DNA from 2 places in the Bacillus sp. FSL K6-6540 genome. Region 2 is predicted to be linked to the other one. Evidence: riboswitches for the same ligand, from Rfam matches in the RefSeq annotation. Region 2 holds a riboswitch; the other holds the start of a gene.
The links. Region 2 has a riboswitch for FMN ahead of ribD (bifunctional diaminohydroxyphosphoribosylaminopyrimidine deaminase/5-amino-6-(5-phosphoribosylamino)uracil reductase RibD). Riboswitches for the same ligand answer to the same signal wherever they lie in the genome.
Positions count from the first base shown of each region.

Region 1: another riboswitch for FMN. It lies ahead of MHH82_RS06575 (DMT family transporter); the one in region 2 lies ahead of ribD (bifunctional diaminohydroxyphosphoribosylaminopyrimidine deaminase/5-amino-6-(5-phosphoribosylamino)uracil reductase RibD).

Region 1 is NZ_JBBOXH010000001.1:1,538,730-1,547,533, reverse strand. It holds gene MHH82_RS06590 (ABC transporter permease) at 2-967, opposite strand; gene MHH82_RS06585 (DUF4179 domain-containing protein) at 1,489-2,490, opposite strand; gene MHH82_RS06580 (RNA polymerase sigma factor) at 2,552-3,094, opposite strand; gene MHH82_RS06575 (DMT family transporter) at 3,315-4,289, opposite strand; FMN riboswitch at 4,423-4,589, opposite strand; gene MHH82_RS06570 (hypothetical protein) at 4,823-5,176, opposite strand; gene MHH82_RS06565 (ATP-grasp domain-containing protein) at 5,262-6,209, opposite strand; gene MHH82_RS06560 (M20 family metallopeptidase) at 6,227-7,375, opposite strand; gene MHH82_RS06555 (ABC transporter ATP-binding protein) at 7,406-8,413, opposite strand; gene MHH82_RS06550 (ABC transporter ATP-binding protein) at 8,382-8,804, opposite strand, start outside.
Region 2 is NZ_JBBOXH010000001.1:2,518,028-2,526,831, reverse strand. It holds gene scpB (SMC-Scp complex subunit ScpB) at 1-36, opposite strand, end outside; gene MHH82_RS11190 (segregation and condensation protein A) at 5-796, opposite strand; gene ribH (6,7-dimethyl-8-ribityllumazine synthase) at 862-1,329, opposite strand; gene MHH82_RS11180 (bifunctional 3,4-dihydroxy-2-butanone-4-phosphate synthase/GTP cyclohydrolase II) at 1,568-2,806, opposite strand; gene ribE (riboflavin synthase) at 2,857-3,525, opposite strand; gene ribD (bifunctional diaminohydroxyphosphoribosylaminopyrimidine deaminase/5-amino-6-(5-phosphoribosylamino)uracil reductase RibD) at 3,549-4,649, opposite strand; FMN riboswitch at 4,917-5,100, opposite strand; gene MHH82_RS11165 (acyl-CoA thioesterase) at 5,301-5,702, shown strand; gene MHH82_RS11160 (peptidylprolyl isomerase) at 5,778-6,209, opposite strand; gene lysA (diaminopimelate decarboxylase) at 6,411-7,745, opposite strand; gene MHH82_RS11150 (spore germination protein) at 7,864-8,804, opposite strand, start outside.

The DNA.
Region 1 (8,804 bases), 980 kb from region 2:
CTTACCATAAGCTTCGATCCGTCAGTCTTCGCGAGATCGCATTCACGGAGAAGACCAATATCAATCCGATCACGGATTCGAACAGTCCGATGGCCGTCGCGTAACTGAAGTTGTTCGATACGAGACCGACCCGGTAAAGGTATGTCGATATCACGTCCGCCGTCTCATAAATGACCGGATTGTAGAGCAGCAATATTTTCTCGAACCCTACCGCCAGGAATGCCCCCATGTTCAGGATCAGCAGCGTCACAATCGTCGGCAGGATGCCCGGAATCGTGACAAACAGCGTTTGCTTCCAGCGGTTGGCCCCGTCGATCCTCGCCGCCTCGTACAGGGATTCGTCAATCGTCGTTAAGGCGGCCAGATACAGGATCGCGCCCCAGCCCATGCCCTGCCAGATTTCAGACGAGATATAGATCGCCCGAAACCACTCGGCCCGCTGCATGAAATTGATTCGTTCCCCGTTAAAGAACTCCACGAGCGAGTTAATGGAGCCGTTGACCGACGTCAATTGCAGAATCATCCCGGCAACGATGACGATGGACAGAAAATGCGGGAGATACGAAGCCGTCTGGACGAATTTCTTGAATCGCTTGCTCTTCACCTCATTCAGCAGCAGCGCGAAGATGATGGGTACCGGGAACGTAAAGAGCAGGGACAGCGCACCGAGCAGCAGGGTGTTCTTGAACACGTTCCAGAAAGCCGGGTCATGGATAAACATGTTGAAATAGTGCAGTCCTACCCACTTTTCCCCGTAGATGCTGCCCCCCGGCATAAACCGCCTGAAGGCAATCACGTTGCCGATCATCGGTCCGTATTTAAAAATGAGCAGGTACATAATCGGTAGAACCAATAGAGAATACAGCTGCCAATCCTTCCGGATCAACGCAGCGATGGTTTTAAGCTTGGCTGGCTTCTTAGCCGCTTTCGCGGCAGGCAAGGAATGATTTGCAACTTTTGGCTCCATTACGTTCTTCACTCCAATCCGTAAGGCCGTTCCTCATACTTCTTCATTCATGGACTAAGCCCATGTTTCATCATCCATCTCCATTCAACCTTCAGTAAGAAATCGTATACCGTTTGCTGCTATTCAGCGTTTAGCAGGATGTCCGCCACCCTTTTTTTTAGCCCCCTTTCACAATTAAGCGCTTACATATTTGGCATAAAGAATAGACTCCCTCACCTTGAGCGTTAGATTCAAAAAAACCGCTGCTGCTTTCACTTATGTAGAGAGTCGTAATTTTGTATACTAGTATAACTAGTATGGTAGTTGGTTTCATTGTAATGGACGTTTTCTTCAATTTCAATACATTTTTTTCTCATGTATAAAATTCAGATCCCAAGCTGCAAAAAAACCGTGAGCATTCAGGCTATGGCCTGCTGCTTCACGGTTTTCGGGTTCCATTGCTGCCCGAGGTATTCATCATGGATAAGGGGCAGAAGCCTTCGCTTCTGCCCCTTTATGGTTTCCCCATGCCGGCTTTATATTTATTTCAGCTCCGTCACGTTGCCGTCAATGCTGACGCTTTTGATGTCCATATCCCCCAGAAATACGAGGTTATTCTTGCTGTCCAGATTATACAGCCACTGAAATCCGCTCTTCGTGGTGCTTGTCGAGCTGGCGTGAAGCTTCAATTCCGATCCGTCCGCGGCGATGACCTTAACCTCCGGCGTATAGTCCGGCAGTTTATCCAGCTCACCGTCGGTACGCTTGCCTTCGATGGCTACACCGATGGATGAAACACTAATGGTGTGGAGAGACAGTGCTTCCTTACCCTCATCAATTGCCAGATTCAAACTCTGTTCTCTTTGCTTGCCCGGAGAAATGGTGAATTGCACATTCCAAGGGCCTTCAACGGCTTGGGCGTTGTCCGCTGACATGATTCGATCGGCTGTGATCCGTGCCTTCAGTCCCTCGAGGTCATTCATCGCATCCATCTCAAACACGCCGACAAGCTTTTTGTTGTCGTCAAGAAGCTGCTGCCCCACCATATAATTCACACTCTGCTCCGTTTTCAGTTCAAGTAGGGGTATCGAAGCACCCTCGGGGAATGGCATGCCGTCCTCTTTCATGAAACTGACCACCAAATAACCGCTGTTGCCGACATAAACCCCTTCTTCAACATTCATGGTTACCCCGGACGCTGTATCCGTCCCTTGTATAGGTGACCGTTCGTCTTCCGCAATGGACGCGGATTGACCGAAGAACTGCTTCAAGCTATCCATGTATTGGCTCGCAAAAGCGGTCGTGCTAAGTATCATAATCATCGCGGCAGCGATAACGATACTGGCTTTGTATTTTTTCACTTTCCTGTTTTTAAACACCATCGTTTCCTCCTCTTGAATACGGTTCATCGCTCGGCTCTTGATCCGTTCCATACTGATCTGCTGCGTTAACTCGCGTTCTTCTTCCTCCGTAAGGAGGAGATTGTCCAGCTCCTGATTGTCGATATTGGCCATGATATCTACAATTCGCCGCTTCACTTGCATCCATCCCCTTTCGCAATCGATTTGAAGCTTCACTCCTATAGACACGGTCTTTATAGAAATCCTACGGATTCTCGGTTTCATAATGTATGCGCAGTTTGTCCCTTGCCCGGCGGATCCGGGCGGTGACGGCTTTCTCCTGCATATTCAGCCGGCTTGCAATATCGCGGACTTTCTCTAAATAAAAGTACCTGCGGATGAATATTTCGCGATCCGGTTCGCCCATCCCCTGTACCATGCCGCTTATCGTTTCCTTCTCCTGCCGTAGAATAGCCAGTGCCTCCGCAGAGGGACAAGAAACGGCGTCATCTTCCAATTCGGATTCAATGACCCGCTGCCTCTTTCGCAATGCATTCAAGGTATGATTACGCGCGGCTATCGCCAGATAAGGCTTGAGACTATCTCCGCGCAGCATGATTTTTGTCCCGTCTGTCCACAGCTTGACCAGCACGTCCCCGGTGATCTCCTCCACATCGAAGGAATTAAACCGCCCTCCTGCCACCTTAGCAACCACCGCGGCTATGTAGCGTGAATAGCGGTCCACCAATGTTTCAAAACATCGCGGATCTTTCCTCGCTAGCCCATCCAGCAATGTCTGATCCTCCATGGGATCCTCCCCCTCTTATATAATCATCTCTGTTGGTAGAACCAAGCCACAAATCCCGTGCTACTATATAAGACACCTTTAATTCCGGAAACCCTACACATCTTTTGAAAAAATAATCCTTTCGCCAAGCAAACGGATTGGAGTAGCTTTGCTTGGGGTAACGGCAAAAAAAGCCGACCCCATCGGGATCGGCTTGTTCTACAAACGTATGATTTTATTGTTATTGCGGAGAAGCCTCGGATTGCTGTCTCGATATGATGAACAGCACGATCCAGATCAGCAGGAATCCAAGGAGCTGAGGCCCTGTCACGATTTGCTGGAATACAATCCAGTTGATCAGCACGCCCACCATGGGAAAACTCAGTTCCGCGAGTGTTGCCACAGAGGCTTTGGTCGTGGTTAACCCTTTATAATAAACCAGCAGGCTCAGGAGACCCGGCAGCAGTGCCTGCCCGATCAGGTTGAGCGACACCAAGGCAAAATCCCCGGTATTCCATGCCGGCATATTCCAAGCTGCCCCCTCGCTCCACGTCAAGACGGTCAGGAGCGGCAGCGCAAGCACAAACCGCAGCGAGGTTACCGTCTCGTACTTCAATTTGCCTACCATCAAGCGTCCCATGACCGTTGAGCCGCCCCATAATGCTGCTGCGCCTAAGGACAGGAGGCTGCCGACTTGAACAAACTCGTTCCAATGGCCGATCGGCAGGGTTAAGCCGAAGGTGAGCAAATACGTGCCTGCCAAGGCGATGATAAGCAGGAGCCCGAAATGGCGCGGGAGCTTCTCTTTCAGAAGCAGGCTGGCCAGAATGATGGCAAACAGCGGCTGCAGCTTCTGCAGCAGCAGGACGGCATTCAGATTGCCGCTCGACAGTCCCATCGTGAACAATACGGTTGCCAGTGCCGATCCGCCCCAGGATATAAACAGCAGCGCGCCGACATGATTCCAGCCAAGGCCTTTTAGTTCCTCCCGGTTTTTCCACAATACAGGGATTGCAATCAAGGAAATAATGATATGTTCAAGCAAAACGATCTGAGCCGAAGTCAGATTCTTGAGCAGGATGACCCGAAATAACGGGTCAACGCCCCACAGGGCGGCCCCCAAAACAACGAGCCAGAACCCTCCTTTAAAACGTCGACTTGCCTGTGTGTCGGAACCATAAGGTTTCACCTTGATCCCGGTATTCATATTACTCATCTTGCCCTCTCCTGTCTTGAATACGGAGGTCTTACTAGCAGAAAGCCCCCGTCATCGGCATGGCCGACGTATACGGGGGCTGATCAAATAAGCCTGCGTCGAATGGAATATTCACATTCACGGCAAACTCATCTTTGATCTTCTCCCATCCGGACTTTACCGTCGGCCTTGGAATTGCACCAAGTCAGTCGCTGCATTCATGTTGGATACAGAACGCAGCGAGTCGCGGGCTTGGGTTCGTTCGCGAAGGAACGAACCATCACCGCCGGTCAGGAATTTCACCTTACCCCGAAGATCCATATTCATGTTTTATTTTGGTCGTGCCATCAAACTGATTAACCGATAATTCCTATAAACTTAGTTGTTATATTGAAATTATAACATGAATCCTTTCATGTAAATACATCTATTTTCAAAATAAACGAAATTAGACTTGAATACAATGAAAAATCTCACGTTCATCCAATACTTACTAAGAATTATACAGCAAGTATCAATTTGTTACCAGTATGATATTTTACCATCTCTTGTTCTTATCCCGAATACGTTCTAGGTTTGACAACAGCCGCTCCTGCCTGGAGATTCAGCAAATCTAGCGCTTCCTTGGTATTGAGGCTCATTCCCCCCCAATGAGGCTTAGATAACAGCTGTGAAGCACTTTCCACAGCTGTCTCCTCAGGTTGTTTCGACTCACTCAACAATATTTTGCTGCCATCAGGCCGAACGATATACTGACGCAAATATCTGCCTTCCCTTATCGTCACAAGCTTCCCTTGGCTCTCCTCCTTCTTGCTCTTCTGGAGTATCTCTTCAAACCTTCCTTGGGCAGGTTCGACTTTCTTCCACTTAGCAGTGTTCCAGTTCATATAGTCGAATTCGATACGCATAAGGCCACATCCTTATCAGCTTATTCATTCACTGATATTATCGGAAACTGGGCACTTCTCCTTAACTCAGGTTAGCGTTAACCGTTCACCGCAGCACAAGCTCCCGCTTCAAATACTCCGACAGCGTCCTGGCGATCTCTTTCATACCTGATACATCCGCAAGCGCTTCGGCATCGGGATTGTAGTTCGTATTGGTGTTCACGTCATACGTATAGGTCTTGCCAGCCGAATCGGTAATAAATTCAATTCCCGCAAAGCTGATGCCATTCTGCTGCAGAAACGCCTCGTACTTGGCAATGAGCGGGCTGTCGAATCCGTTAATGACTTCGAACTTCGGCCGTATAACCGCTTCCTCGCCGACAGGACAGAATTGGTCGCTAATCTGGCAAGCATCGGCCGGACACAATTGGAATCCTTCGGAAGTGTCTACCCGAACCGCATAATAGAATTTGCCGTCGATGAATTCGCAGCGGGTAATATACTGATCCTCGTTCTTGATGTATTGCTGGATTAAGGTTACGCCATCTACCGATTCCTCGAAGCCCGGTCCGTTTACATAGGTCTCCAGGCTCTCTAAACTATCAAACAAGTAGACGCCAAGCCCTTTGCCGGCACGGTTATGTTTCGTAATAAAGGAGCGGTAAGGAAATTCCCTCGCCGCTTGAATGACTGCTTCCTTCCCTACTGCGGCCACCGTAGCCGGGGTCTCGATGCCGAATTTTTGCAGCTCCAGGTACTGCTTGATTTTGTTGATCTCCAGTTCCAGGGCCCGGCTGTTATTCAGTACCGTACGCCCGTTATGCTCCAGCCATGCCAGCACGTTAGACGTATATTCCGCCGCATACCGATGGTTCCGGGAATGGGAGGAGGCACTCATCCGGTTATAAAAGACGCCTGTCGGTGGCAGCTGGCCCAAATCGAGCGTTCCCTCGTGCAGATGCCAGAACTCATGCGGAACCCCCTGCTCTTCCAACGCTTGACGGAGCGGCACGATCCAGCTCTCGTTCTCATGTATAATGTATGCTTTTGTCATGTTCCCATCATCCTCCCTTATCCTTGCTGTCCACGGCTCAATCGCTCAATGACATTAGCGAGCAGCCGGGTACGCGGCACCAATGTATCGATATTCAAGTATTCATCTTGGCTGTGGGCATTCCCGCCGCGCGGTCCGAGTGCATCGATGGTAGCAATGCCTACCGCCGAAGTGATATTGGCATCGGAACCGGAACCCACGCTTTTATCGCCGATATCCTCGCCCAGCTCACGCGCTTCCTCCTGCACGATGCGGAGCAGCCATTCCGAAGCCTCATTCTTGATCATCGGCGGCCGGGTTATGCCACCCGTAAGTTCGAGCGATGTCCCCTCGATATCGACCGTGGAGCAAATCTCGCGGATTTTTCGATCCAGCTCATCCGCCTGCTCCTTCGTGCTCATTCTTACATCAATGAAAGCATTCGCATGGGGAGCGATCGTATTGCTTGAAGTTCCCCCGCTGATTACGCCAACATTGACGTTGATCCCAACCGCTGGATCACTCAAAGCGTGAAGCTTGATGATTTTATGAGCAAGCTCGCCAATGGCGCTCCGTCCTTTCTCGGGTTCAGCTCCGGAATGGGCAGCTACCCCTTTTACCGTCAAATAATATTTGCCGCCGCCTCTTCGTCCCGTAACCAGCGTTCCGTCCTCGTCGCTCGGCTCGACAATCAGGGCGTATTTGCTGAGTTTGGCCTGTTCTTCGATCAGCGCCCGCGAATGAACGGAGCCGACCTCCTCATCCGAATTGAGGATAATGCGAAGGTTCTTGTAGCTGTTGCTGCCCGACTCAATAAGATGCTTGATCGCATACAGCGTCGTAACCTGGCTCGCCTTCATATCGAATACACCCGGCCCATAAGCACGCTTCCCATCCCTGGAGAATGGACGCTCCGCCACCGTCCCCTCCGGAAACACCGTATCCATATGCGCAATAATCAATATTTCCGGATTAGCGGCCTCCGGATGGGTGATGAGCAGATTATTCCCTCGCTCTGTCTGAGCCTGTACAGTGACCTGGAACCCGGCCTCCTCATACAGACGCCCCATTCTGGACGCTACGAGATCCACGCCTGATTTCAAGAACGTGCCGCTCTCGATGTTCACGATCTCCTCAATTTCTTTTAACATTTCCGCCTCTTTCTGTTTCCAGTCTGCTGTAGTCACGCCATCAATCCCCTTTCCCTTTCGATATCGTTAACTCCCGCTTGCGGATTCCTCGAACAAATGGCATTGAACCGTATGCCCTGTCGATGTTTCCCGATTGGCGGGTTTGACTTGTCTGCAGACATCCATCACATACGGACACCGGGTATGAAATACACAGCCGGAAGGCGGATTCAACGGGGACGGAATATCCCCTTGGAGAATAATCCGCTCCCGCTTTGTCTTCGGATGAGGTGCCGGAATCGCGGAGAGGAGAAACTGCGTATACGGATGCAGCGGATGCGCAAACAGCTCGTCTGTAGGTGCCTGTTCCACCAGATGTCCCAAATACATCACGCCAATCCGGTCCGCGATATGCCTCACAACGCTTAGATCGTGCGCAATAAAGAGGTACGACAGTTGAAATTCCGACTGAAGCTCCACCAGCAGGTTCAGTATTTGCGATTGGATGGACACATCGAGCGCGGATACCGGTTCATCGCATACCACCAGCTTCGGACTCAATGCGAGTGCCTTGGCTATGCCGATTCGCTGCCGCTGGCCTCCGGAGAATTCATGCGGGAACCTGTCCAGATGATGCGAGGCAAATCCAACTCGGCTCATGAGCTCCAGCACACGCTCCTGGCGCTCCGCCTTCGTTCCTTGTCCATGAATGATCATCGGCTCGGCTACGCTGTAACCGATTCTTTTCTTCGGATCCAGTGAAGAGTTTGGATCCTGAAAGATCATCTGGACTTCTCGGCGAAAATTCTGTAGCGCCTTGGATCGTAAAGAAAAAATGTCCTGATTGTCAAAAAACGCCTCTCCGGCGGAGGGATCGGTCAATCGCATAATCGTTCTGCCGGTTGTGCTCTTCCCGCTGCCGGACTCTCCGACCAGACCGTAGGTTTCTCCTTCATGGATGACGAAGGATACATCCTCCACCGCTTTCACCTGCTGCTTCCTCCACGAGGAGCCGGACTTCAACGCAAAATATTTCGTTAAATGTTTAACCTCCAGCAGAGGCTCATGCTTCGTAACCGATGTAACTGAAGACATCTCCTTCACCTCTGCTTTCTGCAATTTCCTTGTAATGCCAGCAGCGGACCCGATGTCCATCTGCTGCTTCTTCCAGTATGGGCGGCTCTGATCTGCATACATCCGTGGCAAACGGACATCTTGGGGCAAACCGGCAGCAATGCGCCACATCCTGCATCGCCGGAACCGAGCCCTTAATCTCATACAGCTTCTCTTTACGCTGCCCTTCCATGTTTGGCACCGATTGCAGCAGTCCCATGGTGTAGGGGTGAAGCGGATGATCAAACAGCGTCACCACATCGGTCTCTTCGATAACCTCTCCCAAATACATCACGATCACCCGCGAACACATCTGTGCCACGACCGACAGATCATGGGTGATGAGCATAATACCCATCCGAAGCCTGGCCTT
Region 2 (8,804 bases):
CCCCTCAATAATCGATTTCAGCTTCGGATAATCCATCAATGCGTTCTTCCCCTCTCCACTCCATGACGATATCTTCAAACAATTTCTCTTGGTAGCACAGGATTTGCTTCATCTTCATCAGCTCCAAGATAGCCAGAAAGGTCACCACGATTTCATGGCGCTCCATCTCCTCGTGCAGCAGCTTGGAGAACAGAATCCGGCCTCCCGGCCCGACCTGCTCCAGAGCGTCCATCACCTGCCGGATCCGGTCCTTAACCGATATTTCATCCCGCTGGATGCGGGCATACGATGTCCGTTTGACGGCTTTGCTTAACGCTTTTTGAAAAGCTGCGATTAAATCCGAGATATGTAATCCCTGAACCGGGTTCTCTTCCACTTCCGGCATGTAAGGAGTCAGGTCCTCCGCTTCCTTGGAGTAAATCATGCTGCGTTCCCATTCCTTCTCATGCAGATGACGGGCGATTCCTTTGTACTTGCGGTATTCGATCAGCTTCGCGATGAGTTCCGCTCTCGGATCCATGTCATCCTCTTCAAAAAAATCGAACTCGTCCATTTCGATAACCGGAGGCTTCGGAAGCAATAGCTTGCTCTTTATAGACAGCAGCGTTGCAGCCATCACCAGAAATTCGCTCGTAATTTCCAGTTCCAGCTCCTGCATGTTGTGCAAATAGGCCATGTATTGTTCGGTAATCTCGCTGACGGGAATATCCTGGATGTCGATTTCCGCTTTATCAATCAAGTGCAGCAGCAGATCGAGCGGTCCTTCAAACGTTTCCAGCTTGTATAATACGGTCACGGTGAATCCTCCCGCCAAAAATAAAATGCAGTGCTCTATAAAAAGAGCACTACATTAAATAAGCACTATTTTAGGCTTTTCGTCAAGTTCGCCATTTCAATGGCCGCCATGGCGGAATCCCAGCCTTTATTGCCTGCCTTCGTTCCCGCGCGTTCGACGGCTTGTTCAATGTTCTCCGTCGTGACGACGCCGAAAATCGTTGGTACGCCGGTCTTCAGGTTAATGGCGGACACCCCCTTGGCCACTTCGTTGCACACATAATCATAGTGCGTGGTGGAGCCGCGAATGACGGTTCCCAAGGTGATGATCGCATCGTATTTGCCGCTTTCTGCCATCTTTTGGGCGATGAGCGGAATTTCAAACGCCCCCGGCACCCAAGCGACGTCGATTTCGTTGTCCTGTGCGCCGTGACGCTTCAAGGCGTCCAGTGCGCCGCCAAGCAGCTTGCTGGTGATGAATTCGTTGAAACGACCTACCACGATGCCGTATTTCAAACCTTCGGATACTAAATGACCTTCAAATATTGTTGCCATGTTGGATGACTTCCTTTCGGGTTGGAGTTTATATAAGGTCAAACATGGATTTGGAATGACATCGAGGTGATTGACCGCTGCGCTGACGGCTGCTGCTTCCGATCGCTGTTAACTCCTGATTTCATGATCTAATTTCTCAGGGAAGAAATCAGGATTTTCTCCAGCAGCATTCCGCCCTCTTCGCTGGGTTATTCCGTGAGGCAAACCTACTCCATGATTGACCTTTTATTGTTGGTGATTAGTTAGCACTCTCGTTTTGTTCGATATCATTGAACTTCAGCATATGACCGAGCTTCGCTTGCTTGGTGTGCAGGTAGCCCGTATTATCCTCGTTCTCCGGCATTTGAATGGGGACCCGCTCCACGACCTCCAGGCCGTAACCTTCGAGACCCTTGATTTTACGCGGATTGTTTGTCAGCAGGCGGATCTTCCTTACGCCCAAATCCTTCAGGATCTGGGCTCCGATGCCGTAATCGCGCAGATCCGCCGCAAAGCCTAGCTTCAGGTTCGCATCGACGGTATCGAGCCCTTCTTCCTGCAGCTTATAGGCTTTCAGCTTGTTGATCAAGCCGATGCCCCGTCCCTCCTGGCGCATATAGAGAAGCACGCCTCTGCCTGCTTCATCGATCTGGCGGAGGGCCGCCTCAAATTGCGGACCGCAATCGCAGCGATGGGAGTGGAACACATCCCCTGTCAGGCACTCGGAATGCACGCGGACGAGAACCGGCTCGCTCGGGTCGATCTCCCCTTTTACCAATGCGACATGCTCTTTGTTGTCCACGTCATTGGTATAGGCTACGGCCTGAAACACGCCGTAGTCGGTGGGCATCCGCACGGCCACCTCGCGCTGTACGAGCTTTTCTTTTTCGTTGCGGTAATGGATCAGATCCTTGATGCTGATCAGCTTCAGATCATGCTTTTTCGCGATCTCCACCAGGTCTGGAAGCCTTGCCATCGTGCCGTCTTCCTTGATCACCTCGCAGATGACGCCTGCCGGATAGGAGCCGCTCAGGCGGGCTAGATCGACAGCCGCCTCCGTATGTCCTGCCCGGCGAAGAACGCCACCGTCTTTGGCAATCAGCGGAAACATATGGCCCGGTCTTCGAAAATCGGCGGCCGATGCATTTGGATCCAAGATGCCGTTGACGGTTATGGAACGTTCATAGGCGGATATGCCCGTCGTGGTGTCCTTATGGTCAATGGAGACCGTAAAGGCCGTTCCATGATAGTCCGTGTTTTGCGTCACCATCGGTTTGAGATCGAGTTCCCGAGCCCTAGTCTGCGTCATTGGCAAACAGACCAGCCCGCGGCCTTCGGTGATCATGAAATTGATGACCTCGGGGGTAGCTTTATCCGCTAATGCGATAAAATCGCCTTCATTCTCGCGGTCCTCGTCGTCAACAACGATGACGACCTTGCCTTCCTTCAAATCTGATAACGCCTCTTCGATCGTATGAAATGAAAAGCGCTCATCCATCCCTATTCCTCCTTCTTCTCATGGAGATATCTCTATATGCAAGAAACGGCTTAGGCAAAGCCATGCTCGGCCAGGTAATCCCTGCTGATCCCCGATTTCGTGCCGCTTCTGCTTCCTGCGCCTTCCGAACCGTAATGCAGCAGGTGATCTACATATTTCCCTAAAATGTCGCATTCGATATTAATCGTGTCGCCCGCTTTTTTATAAGCGAGCACCGTCTCCGCCAGCGTATGGGGAATGATGGACACCGTAAAGGAGGAATCCGTCGTTTTGACAACGGTCAAGCTGATTCCATCCAGCGTGACCGAGCCTTTCGGAATGATATATTTGAATACGTCCCCTTTCGCGGGCGAAATCTCGTATACCACTGCATTCTGATCGGCCTTTACGCTCCGAATGACGCCGATGCCATCCACGTGTCCCTGAACGATATGGCCTCCGAATCTCCCTCCGGCTGCCATCGCCCGTTCCAAATTAACCTTCCCGCCCGGCTGCAGCTCCTTGAGATTCGTGTTTCTATAGGTTTCCGGCATAACGTCAACCGTAAATACGCCCTTGTCGATCGCTGTAGCCGTCAAGCAGACGCCATTTACGGATACGCTGTCGCCCAACTTCAGATCGTCCATAATCCGGTTAGCGGAAATGCTCAGCAGCATGGCCTCCCCTTGGCGCCCGATACGCCGCATCTCGCCGATCTCCTCGACCAATCCAGTAAACACAGGCTTCCCTCCTTTCTCGCTCCTTATTTCCAGACCGGAATGCCGGTGACGTAGATATTGTCGCCCAGTCTTTCGGTCTCAAGTCCTGTCAGCGAAATCGCTTGGTTCATCTGTTCATAACCGCTGAACATGTAATTTCCCGGCGCATCATACCCGCCGATGATTTTGGGAGCGATAAACTGGATGAGCCGGTCCACCAGCTTCTGCTCCAGCATCGAGCCATTAAGCGTACCGCCGCCTTCCAGCAAAATCGAGGCGATCCCCTTTTGTCCCATCTGCAGCAGCGCTCCCTTCAGATCCACCCGCGGTCCAGGCCCGCAGGGGATGACCTGAGCACCAAGCTCTTCCAACTCGGACCGCTTCGTGCCATCCGCCTGCTCCGTCGTCAAGATCCAGGTTGGCGCCAATCCGTCTGACACGACATGGCTGTCGAGCGGTATCCTCAGGCTCGAATCCACGATGATCCTGACCGGGTGAAGCCCCTCAACGCCAAGCCGGGTCGTCAGGCTCGGGTTATCCGCGATAACCGTAGACACGCCGACCATGATGCCTTGATGGCGATGGCGCAGCGTATGCACAAGCTCCCGGGATTTTTCATTGGAGATCCACTTGCTGTCCCCGGTTTTCGAAGCGATCTTGCCGTCCAGCGTGCTCGCCGTCTTTAACGTCACGAAGGGCCGGCCCGTCGTAATGAATTTAATAAAGGCTTCGTTCAGGCGAAGAGCGCGATCTTTAAGGATACCCGTTTCAACCTCGATTCCCGCTGCGCGCAGCATCTGAATCCCTCTGCCCGCCACGAGGGGATTCGGGTCCTCGCAGGCCACAACCACCCGCCGAACGCCCTCGGCGATAAGCCTCTCGCTGCAAGGCGGCGTAGCGCCGTAGTGACTGCAGGGCTCCAATGTCACGTACACGGTACTGCCTGCCGCTTTCGGCCCGGCCATATTCAGGGCATGAACCTCGGCATGCGGCGTTCCCCGCTCCAGATGCGTGCCCACCCCGGCGAGAGCGCCATCCTTAACTACGACGCAGCCGACTACCGGGTTGATCCCGGTTTGGCCCTGCGCACGTTCAGCCAGATCCAGCGCAAGTGACATATAGAATTCATCGTTGACGATATCCATGCTAAACATGCCCCTTTCCCAACGTTCATACAAAAAAGCCCGGCCAAAGATTCCGAAGAATCCTTAACAGGGCTTGATGGAAGTTAATCATTGACACGATAAATAACCGTCATGAATGCAGATTTCGCGTATGACAAGCGACCCAAATCCGTAACAGGCGACACCAAAAAAACGCCGTCACAGCTTTGAATTGCATGTGAAAACCTGCACATAACGCATGTCACGCTGTGCGCAAAGACACAATAACATGTGCTGCTTATGTGCCTCTCACTCCTTCTCCCATCCAGACTATACTGTCGGTCCCGGATTTGCACCAGGTCCACCGCATACGATGTGTAACGTCACATTCATATCCGGGTCACGGACTAAGACGCAGCACTCTGCTTCGATAAGCTCAATAACTGCGTTCATCACCGCCGGTAGGGAATTTCACCCTGCCCCGAAGGATAAAACCTATGAAATTGTTTGATCTTATGAAGAATCTTATCACCCCCTTTTGAAAATTGCAAGATAAAACAACTAACTTTTTTAAAGCGTATAACTTTAATGCTGTCATTAGCATGGACTTTTGAAGGAGAATGCTTCCCGAAAGGAGAACAGTTAAGTAGGGTAGCAAGGAGATAAGTAGCAGTTGAAAAGGAGCGAGCCACGATGAAAACTTCGCTGGACATTATCGTCCGTCCCACGGAGATCGACGTCAACGGACATGTAAACAATGCAAAATACCTCGAATACCTGGAGTGGGGCCGGGAGGAATGGTACGAAGCGGGAGATCTGCGGTATGATGTGCTGAAACGGCTCGGGGTCCAGACCGTCACCGTCAATATTAATATCAATTACCGCAAGGAGTGCGGCCAAGGCGAACGGCTGACCGTCGTGACGGAACCCGAATCCATGGGCCGCACGAGTTACGTCATGGCCCAGCGGATATACAACGAACAGCATGAGCTTTGCGCGGATGCCATCGTTACCAGCGTGGCGATGGATGTAAACTCACGTAAAAGCCGGCCCGTCCCCGAAGAACTCAGCCGATTGTTCCCAGCCCCTGCGTAATCCGCCCTTTGCGGCGGCCATAAAAAACAGGCTCACCTCTGAGGGTGAGCCTGTTTTTGCATGATGCTGAATTTATTATGCTTCGTACACTTCTACTTTTTCCATTTTGTCGCGGCCTTTGAATGCATCCACATACTCCATGCCTTCAACGACTTTGCCAAATACGGTATGTTGTCCGTCCAAATGAGGCTGCGGCTCGTAGCACACGTAGAACTGACTTCCGCCGGTGTTTCGGCCGGCATGCGCCATGGCCAAGCTTCCGCGCTCGTGCTTGTTAGGATTGATCTCGCAATTAATCGTATAACCCGGTCCGCCGGTCCCCGTTCCCTGCGGACATCCGCCTTGAGCGACGAATCCAGGAATTACGCGGTGAAATACCAGACCGTTATAGAAGCCGGAGTTGGCCAATTTCTCAAAATTAGCTACCGTGTTCGGTGCATCGTTCTCGAACAGGTCGAGCACAACCTCTTTGCCGTTTTCCAAGGTGATCTTCGCTTTTTTTGCCATATGTGTGTATCTCCTTCCGTTATCTCAAACGCTTTTATCGATTTTTTTACAATGCAAGTTATAGTTTACTATGAATTGAGCCTCGAAGCAAAACGATCTTGTCCCCGTCCTCGCGACCATATTCGACGGAAGGCAGGACGAAGAGCCCTGACCGCAGCCGGAGGCTTTGGCGGGCCCTTCCTATCCAGAAACATTGACGTCTTATAAACTCGTAACGGTTTCTTTTATTACATCCGCCGGCACGACATCGTTGCTGATGATATCGGCAAGCGATTCGCGGCGAACGACCAGATTGCTTTGCCCATCCTTCACGAATACGACCGCAGGTTTGCGGATCCGGTTGTAGTTGCTGGCCATGGAATAGTTGTATGCGCCCGTGCAGGACACCGCCAGCAGATCGCCCGTTTCAACCTTCGGAAGCTCCAGGTCCCAAATCAGCATGTCTCCGCTCTCGCAGCACTTGCCGGCAATGGATACCGTTTCTTCCGGCTCTTCTTTAGCCCGGTTTGCAAGCAGCGCTTCGTATTTCGATTCGTAGAGCGCCGGACGCGGATTGTCCGTCATGCCGCCGTCGACGGCAACATATTTGCGCACCCCGGGAATATCCTTGCTGGTTCCCACCGTGTAGAGCGTGGTACCTGCGTCACCGACGATGCTCCGACCCGGTTCCACCCAAATTTCAGGAAGCTCGGAACCAAGGCCCGCAAAATGGTTCTTTACCGCATCCGTAATCGCTTTTACATACTGGGATACTTGAAGCGGCGTATCTCCATCCACGTAGCGGATACCGAATCCGCCGCCCAGGTTCACGACCTTGAACACGACGCCCAGGCCTTCTTTTACGGAAGCTGCAAATTCAGCTACGCGCTGAACAGCCATCTGGAAGCCTTCCACCTCAAAAATCTGGGAACCGATGTGGGAATGGATGCCCATGAGATGAATATTCGCCTGTGCTTCCGCAAGCTGCACCGCTTCGTACGCAGAGCCGTTGCCGATATCAAAGCCGAACTTCGAATCGGTTTGTCCGGTCGAGATATATTCATGCGTATGCGCCTCGACGCCCGGTGTCACGCGAAGCAAAATGTTGACCTTGCGGTTCTTCTCGGCAGCGATGGCCTGCAGCATATGCAGTTCGATCACGTTATCGACAACGAAACAGCCGATTTCGGCATCCAGCGCCATCTCGATCTCTTCCGGCGTCTTATTATTTCCGTGGAAATGAATCCGATCCGCCGGGAATCCGGCCTGAAGCGCCGTGTACAGCTCTCCGTCGGAAACAACGTCGAGCGACATGCCTTCCTCGTCGGCCAATCGGCACATGGCCATAACGCAGAACGCTTTGCTTGCATACGCGACTTGGAACTTCAAACCGGAAGCCTTAAAGGCCTCGATGTATTCCCGGCAGCGGTTGCGAACCGACTGCTCGTCTACGATATATAGTGGTGTTCCATATTGAGCTTTCAAATCGGATGTGTCACACCCGCCGATTTCCAAATGCCCCTGATCGTTAATCTTGCTTGTACCGTGTAAAAACATGCTTACAATTCCTCCGATCCATTGTTTCAAAAATAGGGTAATCGAATAATTGTTCACAGTATAGCAGACAACGGAAGGTAATCAAAATGGATTTTTCAACACAACATTTGTGTTATTGTTAGTGCTCGCCCCTCGGATTCATTTCCGGGCCCATTTTCGTGTTGTCACGCGTTTTGTTGAGAGCCGGGCGTCTTCTTGACAGAAGCAGCGGTTTGCGGAATAAAATTTCGCCCATCGCTTTTGCACTAAATGGTATAAACGGCCATAAATAAGACGAGTTATAGGAACGGTGGGTCGTCAGGAGCAGAATCAGGAGCGTTGTGCCGATGACAAAGCCCTTCACCCCAAACAAGGCTGTGGCCAGCAGCAGGATCAGCCTGACCATCCGATTGGCAAGTCCCAGCTCGTAACTCGGAGTCGCATACATCCCGATGGAGGCAACCGCCATATACAAGACAACCTCGTTGACAAACAATCCGGTTTTAACGGCAATATCGCCGATCAAAATCGCAGCGATCAAGCCCATTGCCGATGCGAGCGGCGTCGGTGTATGAACCGCGGCCAAACGGAGCAAATCCACCCCGAATTCCACGATCAGAAACTGCAGAATAATGGGAATTTTCGCATTCTCCTGCGGACCGATGATATCGAGTCCCGGCGGCTTCAATTCAGGATGGACAACCAGCAGCATCCACAACGGGAGCAGGAACATGGAAGCAAAAATGCCTATAAATCGTATCCAGCGAAGATAAGTCCCCATAAACGGGGTCTGCCGGTTCTCTTCCGCATGCTGGCAGAGATCCAGGAAGGTGGTCGGCATGATCATCACACTCGGCGATGTATCCACCATAATGACGATCCGGCCTTCCAGCAGGTGGGAAGATACCACGTCCGGCCGCTCCGAATAACGGACCAGCGGATAGGGGTGCCAGCCCTTGTTTACAATCGCTTCCTCCAGCTGCTTGTCGCCTAGAGGGAGCCCCTCCAAATCGATTTCCTGGATTTTCTTCCGGATGGCTTCTACCTGGGTACGGTCGGCTACGTCATCGATGAAGACCA